4 regions of the Sporosarcina sp. FSL K6-1540 genome follow, and region 1 is predicted to be linked to each of the others. Evidence: riboswitches for the same ligand, from Rfam matches in the RefSeq annotation. Region 1 holds a riboswitch; each other region holds the start of a gene.

Region 1 (3,126 bases):
ACATGTCCAAGACCTCCGCCGCCAACTGTTCCGGCAACTGCCGAGAAATCGATCAGACTGACGGAAACGAAGGTAAGTCCTAAAATAAGTGGACCCAATGCTTCTGGTATCAAAACCGTGAAGATAATCCGAAGAGGGCTTGCACCCATTGCCTGTGCTGCTTCAATAACGCCAGGATCAATGCTGACCAAGTTATTTTCAACAACTCGGGCAATGACGAATGTTGCAACAATTGTCATCGGAAAAATGGCTGCTGCGGTTCCGATTGTTGTCCCGACAACTAATCTTGTCAGTTGTGAAATGGCTACTAAGAAGATGATGAACGGAACAGGCCGAACGATGTTAATGACTATATTTAATATTTGAGAAACAAGTTTGTTTTCCAAAATATTATTTTGCCTAGTGACAAATAATAGCAGGCCAATTGCAATTCCAAAAATGGAACCAAAAACGAGAGTGGCGATTACCATGATCAGTGTTTCACCGGTTGCTTCTACAATCCGGGGCCAAAATGTAAGCCAATCAACGTTCATCTTGTAGGACCTCCTCTATGTCTACAATTAATTCAAGTTCTTTTAATACATGGCTTACAGCATCCGTTTCTCCTTCAAATGAAACAAGTAGATTGCCAAAAAATCGTTCCTGTAATTCTCGAACTGAACCGTAAACGATGTTGAAATCAACATCATGTTTACGTGTAACTTTTGAAAGAACAGGATCACTTGCAATATCTCCTTTGAAAATAACTCGATATAACTTGGTACCACCTTTTGATTGCCACTCATTAATCAATTTTTCTGAAGGTAGATCCTGCTGCACGGATTGGATGAATCGTTGTGTTGTCGAATGTTGAGGATCAGTAAATGTTTCAAAAACATCACCTGTTTCGATTACTTCTCCATTTTCCATGACCGCTACTTTGTCGCAAATTGTTTGAATAACATGCATTTCATGTGTGATAAGGAGGATTGTAATACCCAAATCCTTATTCACCTTTTTCAACAACCGCAGTATATCGGCGGTCGTATCAGGATCTAGTGCAGATGTGGCTTCATCACAGATTAGGATGTCTGGTGAAGTGGCGAGTGCTCTGGCTATACCTACGCGTTGCTTTTGCCCTCCTGATAGTTGGTCCGGATAATCTTTAGCTTTATCGGCCAGGCCAACGAAGTCCAATAATTCCTCGACGCGTTCCGCAATTGCTTTTTTTTGCATTCCGCCAAGTTTCAAAGGATACGCGATGTTTCCTGCAACTGTCCGTGAGTTCAGCAAGTTGAAGTTCTGAAAAATCATGCCGATGTTGCGACGTTGCGTCCGTAAATCTTTTGAGGATAATGTACTGACGTCGATGTCTCGAATGAAAACAGAGCCTGAAGTCGGGCGTTCAAGCATATTTACTAACCGTAGCAATGTGCTTTTTCCAGCGCCGCTAAAACCGATGATGCCGAAAATTTCACCTTTTTCAACGAAAAGAGAAACATCTTTTACCGCATGTACCTCACGCTTCCCAAGGGCGAACGTCTTGGATGCATTTTTAAATTCAATCATGTATTGACCCCCTAAGTACTTCGTTAATTCTGTGCGGACAACGGATGCAACTAGCAAAATGACTTGTGACCCCGAGCATCTGGCCGCTGAAGCTAGATAGTTGTAAGAACGAAAAAAATCCCTCTTTTTCTTAAAATAGATAAGAAAAAGAAGGATTCTAATAAAAGAAGCCATCTCGTTCTCATCTTCCAAACGCATACGCGTCTGTAGGAGTTGGCACAGTGTTCATTGGTCATGAACCTGTTGCCGAGATGTCATAGGGCCTGTCCCTCGATCTCTCTGGATAAGAAAGTGATGTAGTGCTATTCGATTGTTGCAAGAATTGAATCTAACTCTAGTGTGCAAATTAGGTAAAGTCAATGAATTTACTAAAGTAAAATAATTCAGATTACTAATAGTCGTAAACAATTTCAGAATTCTGATACACTTAAAGTGATAGAGAAAGCGGTGTGAGAATGACAATTTTTATATTTATTAGCATTATACTTTTTGCGTCCATTTTACAGACAAGTACAGGATTTGGTTTTTCGATCATGGCGACACCTTTTCTACTCATGATTTTCAATCCGATGGAGGCCATTCAGATAAACCTAGTTTTGTCGCTTGTTATTTCGAGCGCACTTATTGCTAAAATACGTAAAGATGTGGATACAGACCTATTAAAAAAGTTGATAATCGGGAGCTTATCTGGACTGCCAATTGGTATCATTTTGTTCATTTCGGCGGATATCAACAAATTGAAAACGGGCATAGGCATTGTTCTTCTTTTGCTAACACTGCTGCTTGTCCTGAACCTTCGAATTAAGAGAACTAAACGTGGGGACTTTGTTGTTGGCGGATTATCCGGTACATTGACGACAGGAATTGGCATGCCAGGTCCGCCGCTTTTGCTCTACTTTGCAGGAACAGCTATGCAAAAAGAAACATTACGTGCAACGACACTCGCGTTTTATTTATTCATCTATTCCGTTAGTCTACTCATTCAAGTGCTTTTTGTTGGTACAAATAAAGGTATCTGGACCTCAATCGGAATGGCACTGCCGCTAGTATTTGTTGGATTGTATCTAGGACAACTACTATTCCGTCATATCAGTCAAAAGACCTTTCGGATCTTCACATATGGTATTTTACTATTTACGGGCGTTTATTTATTAATAAAATGAGAAAGTAATTTATAGAATGGAGATGTTTCTTATGAAAATCGCATTGTTTGGGGCAACAGGGCGTGTGGGTGGGGAAGTCCTAAAATTAGCATTAGCAGAAGGGCATGAAGTGACGGTACTTGTCCGTTCACCTGAGAAATTGGCGCCACATGATAGGTTGACGATTATCCAAGGTGATGTCCGTGATGTTGTAGCAGTTTCGGATGCCGTTGCTGGAATGGACGTTGTATTCAGTTCGCTAGGTACAGACCAGACAACAACGTTGACTGAGGCAGTTCCTCATATGATAAGAGCGATGGAGGATACGGGAATTAATCGGCTAGTCACAATTGGGACAGCAGGCATCTTGCAAAGTAAGATTGATCCCGAAAAACTGCGTTATGAAGCTGGAGATACAAATCGTCGACTAACTTTT
Region 2 (3,126 bases), 1.0 Mb from region 1:
TTCAGCGTATACTGTCGCTGGAAGTGGAAGGAAAGGTGAACCGAAGCACGTTGAGAACGTTGCTTCAGGTGATGTGATACCACGCTCAGTTCCGGCAAGCTTCGAAGTGAACCCGCTTAGGAAGTGATACATTGCTTGTTCTTTTGTTAACTTCGAGATTGGAGGTAGCACGCCAAACGCATCTGCCGTTAAGAATACAATCGTTTTCGGATGACCAGCAACAGAAGGGTCAACGATGTTATCAATTGCTTGGATAGGATAAGCTGCACGCGTGTTTTCAGTTAATGAACCATCATCGTAGTCAGGAATGCGTGTTTCCGGATCGACGACAACGTTTTCTAGTACGGAACCAAAACGAATTGCACCAAAAATTTCAGGTTCTTTTTCTTGTGATAAATTAATACATTTTGCATAGCAACCGCCTTCGATATTGAAGACACCAGTGTCAGACCAGCCATGCTCGTCATCGCCGATTAATTTACGGTTTGCATCTGCCGAAAGTGTTGTTTTACCTGTTCCAGAAAGACCGAAGAATAGGGCAACATCACCGTCTTCACCAACGTTTGCCGAACAGTGCATCGGCATAATTCCATTTTCTGGTAGTAAGTAGTTCATGATTGAGAAGATTGATTTTTTCATTTCGCCAGCGTATTCAGTTCCACCGATAAGAACAATACGTTTTTCCATTGATACGATAATGAATGTCTCTGAATTCGTACCATCGACCACAGGATCAGCTTTAAATGAAGGAGCCGAAACGATTGTAAATTGTGATTCATGTTGTACTAGTTCTTCTTCAGTTGGGCGGATGAACAAGTTGTGAACAAACAGGTTATGCCATGCAAATTCATTCACAACTTGAATGGATAGTCGTGAAGCTGGATCTGCGCCTGCAAAACCTTTGAAGACGAACAGTTCGTCTTTTGTTCTCAAATGAGTAATTACTTTATTATATAATGAATCGAAAATTTCAGAAGAGATTGGACGATTGACGTTGCCCCAATCGATTTTGTCTTTGGAGGACGCTTCCTCAACAATGTATTTGTCCTTAGGTGAACGACCTGTATATTTGCCTGTCTGAGCTGTAACCGCTCCGTCTGATGTCAATTGAGCTTCACCACGTGAAATCGCTTTTTCAACAAGTTGTGGAACTGAAAGTTGAACTTTTACATTTTTCCCAGAAAGAAGTTTGTTGAGGTCATCACTAATTTTCGCAGATATCATAAGTATGTACCGTCCTTTGCATATAGTCCCAATCAATTGGGTGTCATCACATTATTGAATTAGTATAACACATTAAGAATAATAATCTATACTAATTCAAACCTCAAGGATTTATACGCAAAATGGGTAAAAAGATTTGACATGCAACAAGATTTTTCGTAGCATATATAGTTGAACGGATACTCTTATCCCGAGCTGGTGGAGGGGTCAGGCCCTATGAAACCCGGCAACCTGCACAGACGTTTTGTCTGCGCGAAGGTGCCAAACCTGTAGCAAGGCACAGTCCTTGTATGATAAGAGTGAAAGGTGCTTATGAAATCATGCCTTTCCTCATGTATTATTACGTGAGCGAAGGGCTTTTTATATGATATCGCCCTTAATCCTCGTGTATAGAGCTCGCAATGGCTTGTAGTCTTTTCATTTAGAAAAGACTCTACATGGGACATATGAGTACCGTATCAATCTCGTAGGATATAAGGAGGAAATAACATGACAAATCGCCGACTATTTACTTCAGAATCGGTAACTGAAGGACACCCGGACAAAATGTGTGACCAAATTTCGGATGCTATTCTAGATGCTATATTGGCAGAAGATCCAAATGCACGTGTTGCATGTGAAACGACAATTACAACAGGACTTGTCCTCGTTGCAGGAGAAATTACGACGACAACATATGTCGATATCCCGAAAGTTGTGCGTGAAACTGTTAAAGAAATTGGTTATGTACGCGCGAAATACGGATTTGATTGGGAAACATCTGCAGTTTTGACTGCGATCGATGAACAATCAGCCGACATCGCTGCAGGCGTTGACCAGGCACTTGAAGCGCGTGAAGGTTCGATGACAGATGATGAACTTGAAGCAATTGGAGCTGGTGACCAAGGTTTGATGTTCGGTTACGCTTGTAATGAAACACCGGAACTGATGCCGTTACCAATTAGCCTAGCTCATAAATTATCATTCCGACTTGCACAAGTACGCAAAGATGAAACCCTTACGTATCTGCGTCCAGATGGAAAAACACAAGTGACTGTTGAATATGATGAAAACAATAAACCAGTACGCATCGATACAATTGTTATTTCAGCGCAACATCACCCTGAAATAACACTTGAGCAAATTCAGCGTGATATTAAAGAATTCGTCATAAACCCGGTTGTACCAACTGATTTAATCGATGAAGACACGAAGTACTTCATCAACCCAACTGGCCGCTTCGTAATAGGGGGACCTCAAGGAGATGCAGGTCTTACTGGCCGTAAAATCATCGTTGACACGTACGGTGGTTATGCGCGTCATGGCGGCGGTGCGTTTTCTGGGAAAGATGCGACGAAAGTGGACCGCTCGGCTTCATATGCGGCACGTTATGTTGCGAAGAACATTGTCGCTGCAGGACTTGCAGATCGATGTGAAGTGCAACTTGCTTATGCAATCGGTGTTGCACAACCTGTATCGATTTCTATCGATACATTTGGAACAGGCACAGTCGAGGAAAGTAAACTTGTTGAGCTTACGCGTGGACTGTTTGACCTTCGTCCAGCAGGCATCATCAAAATGCTTGATCTGCGCCGCCCAATTTATAAACAAACAGCTGCATACGGTCACTTCGGCCGTACAGACATTGATCTACCGTGGGAACAAACGGATAAAGCTGATGCATTGAAAGAGTTAGCAGGGAAATAATGTAGTGTAAACACTGAAAGGCAGGATCTCCCTGTTTTTTGGTGTTTTTTCTGTTTAGGATGTTTGATTTAGCGGGCGTCATAGAGTGTAGCGAATCTGTCGTACACTCTCATCACAGGAGCTATAAACAAATGATACAATTGTTATAAAGTGAAACCTGATCGGAGAGGAGAGAGCGTCGGGCTATGAGTTTAATAGGTTTGTTACTACTGGTTG
Region 3 (3,126 bases), 920 kb from region 1:
CAGATGAAGAGAAAATTAGCTTGCTGTCATCTGACGGTATGTTGATTAAGAGACCAATTGTCTTCGGTGATGGTAAGGTGACTGTCGGATTCAAGGAAGAAGAGTTCGACAAAGTATGGACTAACTGATTTCCTATCTTGTCTTTATTCGAGAAATATGACAGAATTGAAGAGAATGAAACTATTTATTTGGAGGGATACGGAATGAGCACACCAAAAGATCTGCGTTATTCTGAAGAGCATGAATGGGTAAAAGACGAAGGTGGTAACTACCGCATCGGTATTACTCACTTTGCACAATCTGAACTAGGCGATATCGTATTCGTTGAACTTCCATCTGTCGGAGATGACATCAAAGCGGACGAGCCTTTCGGAAGCGTTGAATCTGTTAAGACAGTATCAGAACTTTATGCACCAATCAGCGGAAAAGTAATTGAAGTGAATGAAGGACTTGAAGACAGCCCTGAATTTGTCAATGAATCACCGTATGAAAATGCATGGATGATCGTTGTTGAACCTTCAAATGTTTCTGAACTGGATGAACTTATGTCAGCTGAAGCGTATGAAAAAATGACTGTCGGAGAATAACTAAGACAAGGCGCCGGTACTTTTTCGGCGTTTTTTGCATCTTTATATAAAAAAGAGCGAAGGAGGGGCCTCTTGTGTCGGATGAAAGAGTAATTATCGTCGAGGGCGGTTCGGATAAGAAACGTTTGGCACGAATACTTGTTGAGCCTGTCGAAATTATTTGTACGAACGGCACAGTAAGTCCTTATCGGCTTGAAGAATTGCTTGCACCTTACGAAGAACATGAACTATTTGTCTTCGTTGATGCGGATGAAGATGGAGAAAAGACCCGTGTTTTATTCAAAAGAGAGTTCCCGGCAGCAATCCATTTGTACACAGAAAAGGTTTATCGGGAAGTGGAGACGACCCCATACAAAGTGTTGGCTACAATACTACAAGGTGCGGATTTTAAAATCAGACCGGAATTTCTAATTTAAAGGATGTAGAATTAATGGAAACTTGGACACGCGAACAATGGGAGATGGCTTTGAAAGAGTCTTCAGTGGCAGCGTTTTATTTATATACACCAATGTGTGGAACTTGTGCAGTCGCATCTAAAATGATGGAAGTTATTACCGTCATGAGACCGGGAATACCAATCGGGAAAGCAGATTTGAATTACGTACAAAATATTGCAATTGACTATGAAATCGAAAGCGTTCCTTGCCTTCTTATACAAAAGGATGGCGTTTTAACCCATAAAATTTATGCATTTCAATCAGTACCGTATCTACTTGAAGAAATAGATTGACAATAGATATGGAACTTTGATATACTTCGTCTTAACATTCAATTGAATAGGTCACTCTTATTAAGAGAGGTGGAGGGATAGTGCCCTGCGAAGCCCGGCAACCGTCACGTAAGTGAAATGGTGCCAAGTCACACAAAGCATACGCTTTGAAAGATGAGAGATTGGACAACGTTTATTTTCGATAACGTCAAGCCTTTCTGCCCGTCTGCAGGAAGGCTTTTTTGTATTGAAAAGCGGAAGGCGCCGCTCAGCCCCGACAGGCACAAGGGGGGCGGTACCTAAGCCACCACAGCGAACTGCCTTGTGACCCGAGGGGGTGGCGCCTGAAGCTAGACAAAATTAGTAACAAAACAATTTTTCTGAGGTGAAAAAAATGATTTATTTAACGGATATAAATAAACGATACGGTGAAGGGCCAGGTAGTATTTCAGCAGTCGAAAATGTATCGCTTGAAATTACTGACGGTGAGATTTTTGGAGTCATCGGCTATAGTGGGGCAGGAAAAAGTACGTTGATTCGACTACTGAACGGTCTTGAAATGCCAACGTCAGGTAGCGTTAAAATAGGAAGTCTAGAAATATCAGCAATTAAAGGGAAAGAGCTAAGGGAAGCACGAAAAAAAGTGAGTATGATTTTCCAACACTTTAACTTACTGTGGTCTAGAACAGTGAAGGAGAATATCGCTTTCCCTCTTGAAATCGCGGGTGTACGAAAAGCCGAGCGTGATAAGAAAGTGGCGGAACTGATTGAATTAGTTGGTTTGGCTGGTCGTGAAAATGCATATCCATCCGAATTGTCTGGAGGTCAGAAACAGCGCGTAGGGATTGCTCGTGCGCTTGCAAACGACCCTGAAGTCCTTCTTTGTGACGAAGCGACTTCAGCCCTTGATCCAGAAACAACGGATTCAATACTAGACCTTCTAACAGGAATTAATGAACGACTCGGACTGACAATTGTGCTTATCACACATGAAATGCACGTTATCCGGAAAATTTGCCACAGAGTTGCAGTTATGGAGGCAGGGAAAGTTGTTGAGTTGGGAGATGTCCTGGATGTGTTCCAATCACCGAAGGAACCGATCACAAAGCGGTTTGTCTCTCAAGTGACGGAACCCGTGGAGGCGAAGCAGGCAATGGCGCATATTAAGGAAGAATTTCCTGCCGGCACGCTTATCAAGCTTGTATTTGTAGGGGAGCGGACAGAACAACCTGTGCTCGCAAGTCTTATTCGGAAATTCACTGTCGATGTGAATATCGTGCAGGGAAACATATCCCATACACATGGCGGGGCATACGGCACACTGATACTTCAGCTGCTTGGAGATTCCTCAATCATTGAGGAAGCAATTCAATACCTCAATGAAAATGATGTTCAGACGGAGGTGATCGGTAATGATTGAAAACCTTTTTCCGAATGTCGACTGGACTAAAATGTGGGAAGCAACAGTGGAAACACTCTATATGACTGCGGTTTCTACATTGTTCACTTTAGTTATTGGGTTAGGACTTGGAATTTTACTCTTCCTATCTAGTCCCGGTCAACTTTGGTCGAATAAGTTGGTCAATATTATATCAGGAGCATTCGTCAATATTTTTAGATCCATTCCGTTTATCATATTAATCATTTTACTTATTCCGTTTACGAAATTTCTTCTTGGTACAATCCGCGGACCGGATGCAGCGATGCCGGCACTTATTATTGGGGCGGCTCCGTTTTATGCAAGAATGGTGTTGATTGCATTACAGGAAATTGATAAAGGTGTAATTGAAGCTTCGAAGTCAATGGGAGCGAAAACGAGAACGATTATTT
Region 4 (3,126 bases), 340 kb from region 1:
AAGAGAAAATCATTTGGGAACAGAAGGAAACAATCGCTGGGATTATTATGGAACCGCTTATTACAGGAGGCGGTATACTCATCCCACATCCAATCTACTTGGAAAAGGTTCAGGAAATCTGTACACGCCACGGTGTACTGCTAATTGTTGATGAAGTCATTTGTGGATTCGGCAGAACTGGGAAAGACTTTGGTCATCAGCATTTTAAGTTGAAACCGGACATTATTACGATGGCAAAGGGACTAACGAGCGCTTACTTGCCACTTTCGGTTACGGCTATTCGAAAAGATATTTATGAAAAGTTCGATACAGGAGAAGATAACAGTCATTTCCGCCATGTTAATACATTTGGCGGGAATCCTGCGGCTTGTGCAGTCGCGTTGAAGAATCTTGAAATCATTGAGAGAGAAAATCTTGTTGAACGGTCGGCTGAGCTTGGCGAGCGCCTTCTAAAAGAGTTGGCTTGCTTATTGGATCATCCTTTTGTTGGCGATATTCGCGGGCTCGGATTCTTGTTAGGCATTGAACTTGTAGAGAACAAAGAAACGAAAGAACCTGCTGCAAACGCCCGTGTTGCGAAAATCATTGGCGAATGTAAGGCGAATGGACTTATTATTGGAAGGAACGGCGATACAGTTGCTGGCTATAACAATATTCTAGCGCTAAGCCCACCGCTGTCTTGTACCGATGAAGACGTGGACTTTATTATTGCGGTTATGAAGAAAGTGTTCAATGAAAATGCATGAGTTAGGATGAGATTTTTAATCTTGCTAAACCAAAAACGGAGAACCTCCAATTATAGGGGTCCTCAGTTTTTGGTTTTATTTTTTCTGAAGACCATTGAAACGCGCTTCTCGCTACGCTCTTTCATACGCTGAAAATTCTCGAGATGTTTCCAAATGGCGATTGCAAATAACAAAGTTGCTATTACGACTGGCCAGTATCCGTCTGCCAATACTGCCATCGCGATGAGCGTGACGTAGAGCATCAGCACACCAAACACGAGAAAGTCTGTTACTAGCGCTACGACGACAAATAATGCAAAACCAATGAGACCGATCTGCCAGTCGATTGCAAGCAGTACACCAATTATTGTCGCTGTTCCTTTTCCACCGTTAAAGTTCATATAAAATGGAAAGTTATGCCCAATAACGGCTGCGGCGGCTGTAAGAAATAAAAGTAAAGCCAAAAAGGCTTCTGAAAATCCTGCGTTTTCTGCGAAATAGTGCACAAGTAAGACAGCTCCTGCACCTTTACTGATATCGATTACTGCAACTAATGCGCCGAACTTCTTCCCGAGAACAATGGTCGCATTCGAGGCACCGGCATTTTTCACACCGGTTTCTTTCAAGTTAACGCCGGATATTTTCTGCGCAACAACTGATCCATGCAGGCAACCAACTGCATATCCCCATAAGAGCACGCCTACAATCCATAACCACATATCAAGTTCCTCCTAAAATAACGGTAGTCTAAGTGTAACATTCCACATAGACACAAGTTTCAGAAATATTATTCGGTAAACTATTGACAAAGTATTGAGATATCTACTATACTATGTCACAAGATGGAAAACTGAATATCACAAACTCTTATCAAGAGCGGCGGAGGGAATAGGCCCTGCGATGCCCGGCAACCAGCAAGTGACTAACTTGCAAAGGTGCTACTTCCTACAGATTCGTGCGAACGGTCTGAAAGATAAGGGGAGGAATAAGCGAAAGCGTAACCCTCTTCTTAAGCGAAGGGGGTTATTTTTCATTCCAAAAATACCCCTAACGTCTCCGCCCATTACAATCACATCCATCTAAAAAAACTCTGGAGGTAATGACGATGACAAAACTTCAACCCGAAACACTTCTTCTGCACGGTGGACAAAAACCGGATCCTGTAACAGGTTCACGCGCAGTTCCAATTCATAGAACCTCATCTTTTGTATTCCGTGATACAGAACATGCTCAAAAACTATTTGCACTACAAGAAGCAGGCAACATCTATACACGAATTACAAATCCAACTGTTGCAGTTTTTGAAGAGCGTATTGCGCTTCTTGAAGGTGGTACGGCGGCAGTTGCATTCTCCTCAGGTATGGCAGCTATCGCTTTCTCTATCTTGAACGTAGCTGGTGCTGGAGATGAAATTGTCGCAGCAAGCAACTTATATGGCGGTACTTATAATTTATTCGCCGCTACACTTCCGCGCTACGGTATTAATGTAAAGTTTGTCGATGCAACAGATCCTGAAAACTTCCGTGCAGCAATTACAGATAAAACAAAAGCAATATTCGCAGAAACAATCGGTAACCCGAGTCTTCATGTACTCGATATTGAAGCGGTTGCGGACATTGCGCATGAAAACGGACTACCGCTTCTTATTGATAGTACATTTGCTTCGCCATATGGTTCGAATCCTATCGAATTTGGTGCGGATGTTGTCATCCATTCCGCTACAAAATGGATTGGCGGACACGGTACCACGATCGGTGGAGTTGCTGTTGATGCGGGTACATTTGACTGGACGCAAGGGAGGTTTCCTGGCTTCACAGAGCCTGATGCGTCATATCATGGTCTCCGTTACGGAATTGATACAGCAGCGGCGGCATTTGCGACTAAACTACGCGTTCAACTATTGCGTGACTTCGGACCTTGCTTAGATCCAGATAGTGCATTTAATTTCCTCCAAGGACTTGAAACACTGCATTTGCGTGTGACAAGACATAATGAAAATGCCGTTAAAGTAGCGGAGTTCTTGAAAAAACATCCATCTGTCGAATGGGTAACATATACAGGCAACGAAGATCACCCATCTTATGACCTTGCGAAAAAGTACTTGAAAAACGGCTTCGGTTCCATTATTGTATTTGGTATTAAAGGTGGACGGGATGCAGGCCGGAACGTGATTGATAACGTCAAAATCTGGTCGCATGTTGCGAATGTTGGGGATGCAAAATCACTAATTATCCATCCAGCTTCAACGACGCATCAGCAGCTTGGGCCTGAGGACTTAAAAAAATCAGGTGTGACTGAAGAATTGATTAGACTATCGGTGGGCCTTGAATCCGCGGAAGATATTATTGCAGACCTTGCACAAGCAATCGAACTAGCGGTACCAGTAACAGTATAATTTTTT

Evidence for each region. A riboswitch is a leader RNA that binds a small molecule or an ion and turns the genes downstream of it on or off. The one in region 1 is predicted to bind S-adenosylmethionine.
Region 2: it holds a riboswitch for S-adenosylmethionine, as region 1 does, so the genes downstream of both, metK (methionine adenosyltransferase) here and MKY15_RS07800 (ATP-binding cassette domain-containing protein) in region 1, are expected to answer to the same signal.
Region 3: it holds a riboswitch for S-adenosylmethionine, as region 1 does, so the genes downstream of both, MKY15_RS12410 (methionine ABC transporter ATP-binding protein) here and MKY15_RS07800 (ATP-binding cassette domain-containing protein) in region 1, are expected to answer to the same signal.
Region 4: it holds a riboswitch for S-adenosylmethionine, as region 1 does, so the genes downstream of both, MKY15_RS06110 (O-acetylhomoserine aminocarboxypropyltransferase/cysteine synthase family protein) here and MKY15_RS07800 (ATP-binding cassette domain-containing protein) in region 1, are expected to answer to the same signal.

Annotation. Positions count from the first base shown of each region.
Region 1 is NZ_CP152018.1:1,721,066-1,724,191, forward strand. It holds gene MKY15_RS07795 (methionine ABC transporter permease) at 1-533, opposite strand, end outside; gene MKY15_RS07800 (ATP-binding cassette domain-containing protein) at 523-1,548, opposite strand; SAM riboswitch class I at 1,727-1,838, opposite strand; gene MKY15_RS07805 (sulfite exporter TauE/SafE family protein) at 2,004-2,711, shown strand; gene MKY15_RS07810 (NAD(P)H-binding protein) at 2,743-3,126, shown strand, end outside.
Region 2 is NZ_CP152018.1:2,725,933-2,729,058, forward strand. It holds gene pckA (phosphoenolpyruvate carboxykinase (ATP)) at 1-1,224, opposite strand, end outside; SAM riboswitch class I at 1,407-1,524, shown strand; gene metK (methionine adenosyltransferase) at 1,714-2,910, shown strand.
Region 3 is NZ_CP152018.1:2,637,030-2,640,155, forward strand. It holds gene MKY15_RS12390 (arsenate reductase family protein) at 1-128, shown strand, start outside; gene gcvH (glycine cleavage system protein GcvH) at 204-587, shown strand; gene MKY15_RS12400 (toprim domain-containing protein) at 662-1,003, shown strand; gene MKY15_RS12405 (thioredoxin family protein) at 1,018-1,317, shown strand; SAM riboswitch class I at 1,372-1,477, shown strand; gene MKY15_RS12410 (methionine ABC transporter ATP-binding protein) at 1,691-2,716, shown strand; gene MKY15_RS12415 (methionine ABC transporter permease) at 2,709-3,126, shown strand, end outside.
Region 4 is NZ_CP152018.1:1,378,163-1,381,288, reverse strand. It holds gene MKY15_RS06120 (aspartate aminotransferase family protein) at 1-746, shown strand, start outside; gene MKY15_RS06115 (glycerol-3-phosphate acyltransferase) at 809-1,444, opposite strand; SAM riboswitch class I at 1,590-1,705, shown strand; gene MKY15_RS06110 (O-acetylhomoserine aminocarboxypropyltransferase/cysteine synthase family protein) at 1,831-3,120, shown strand.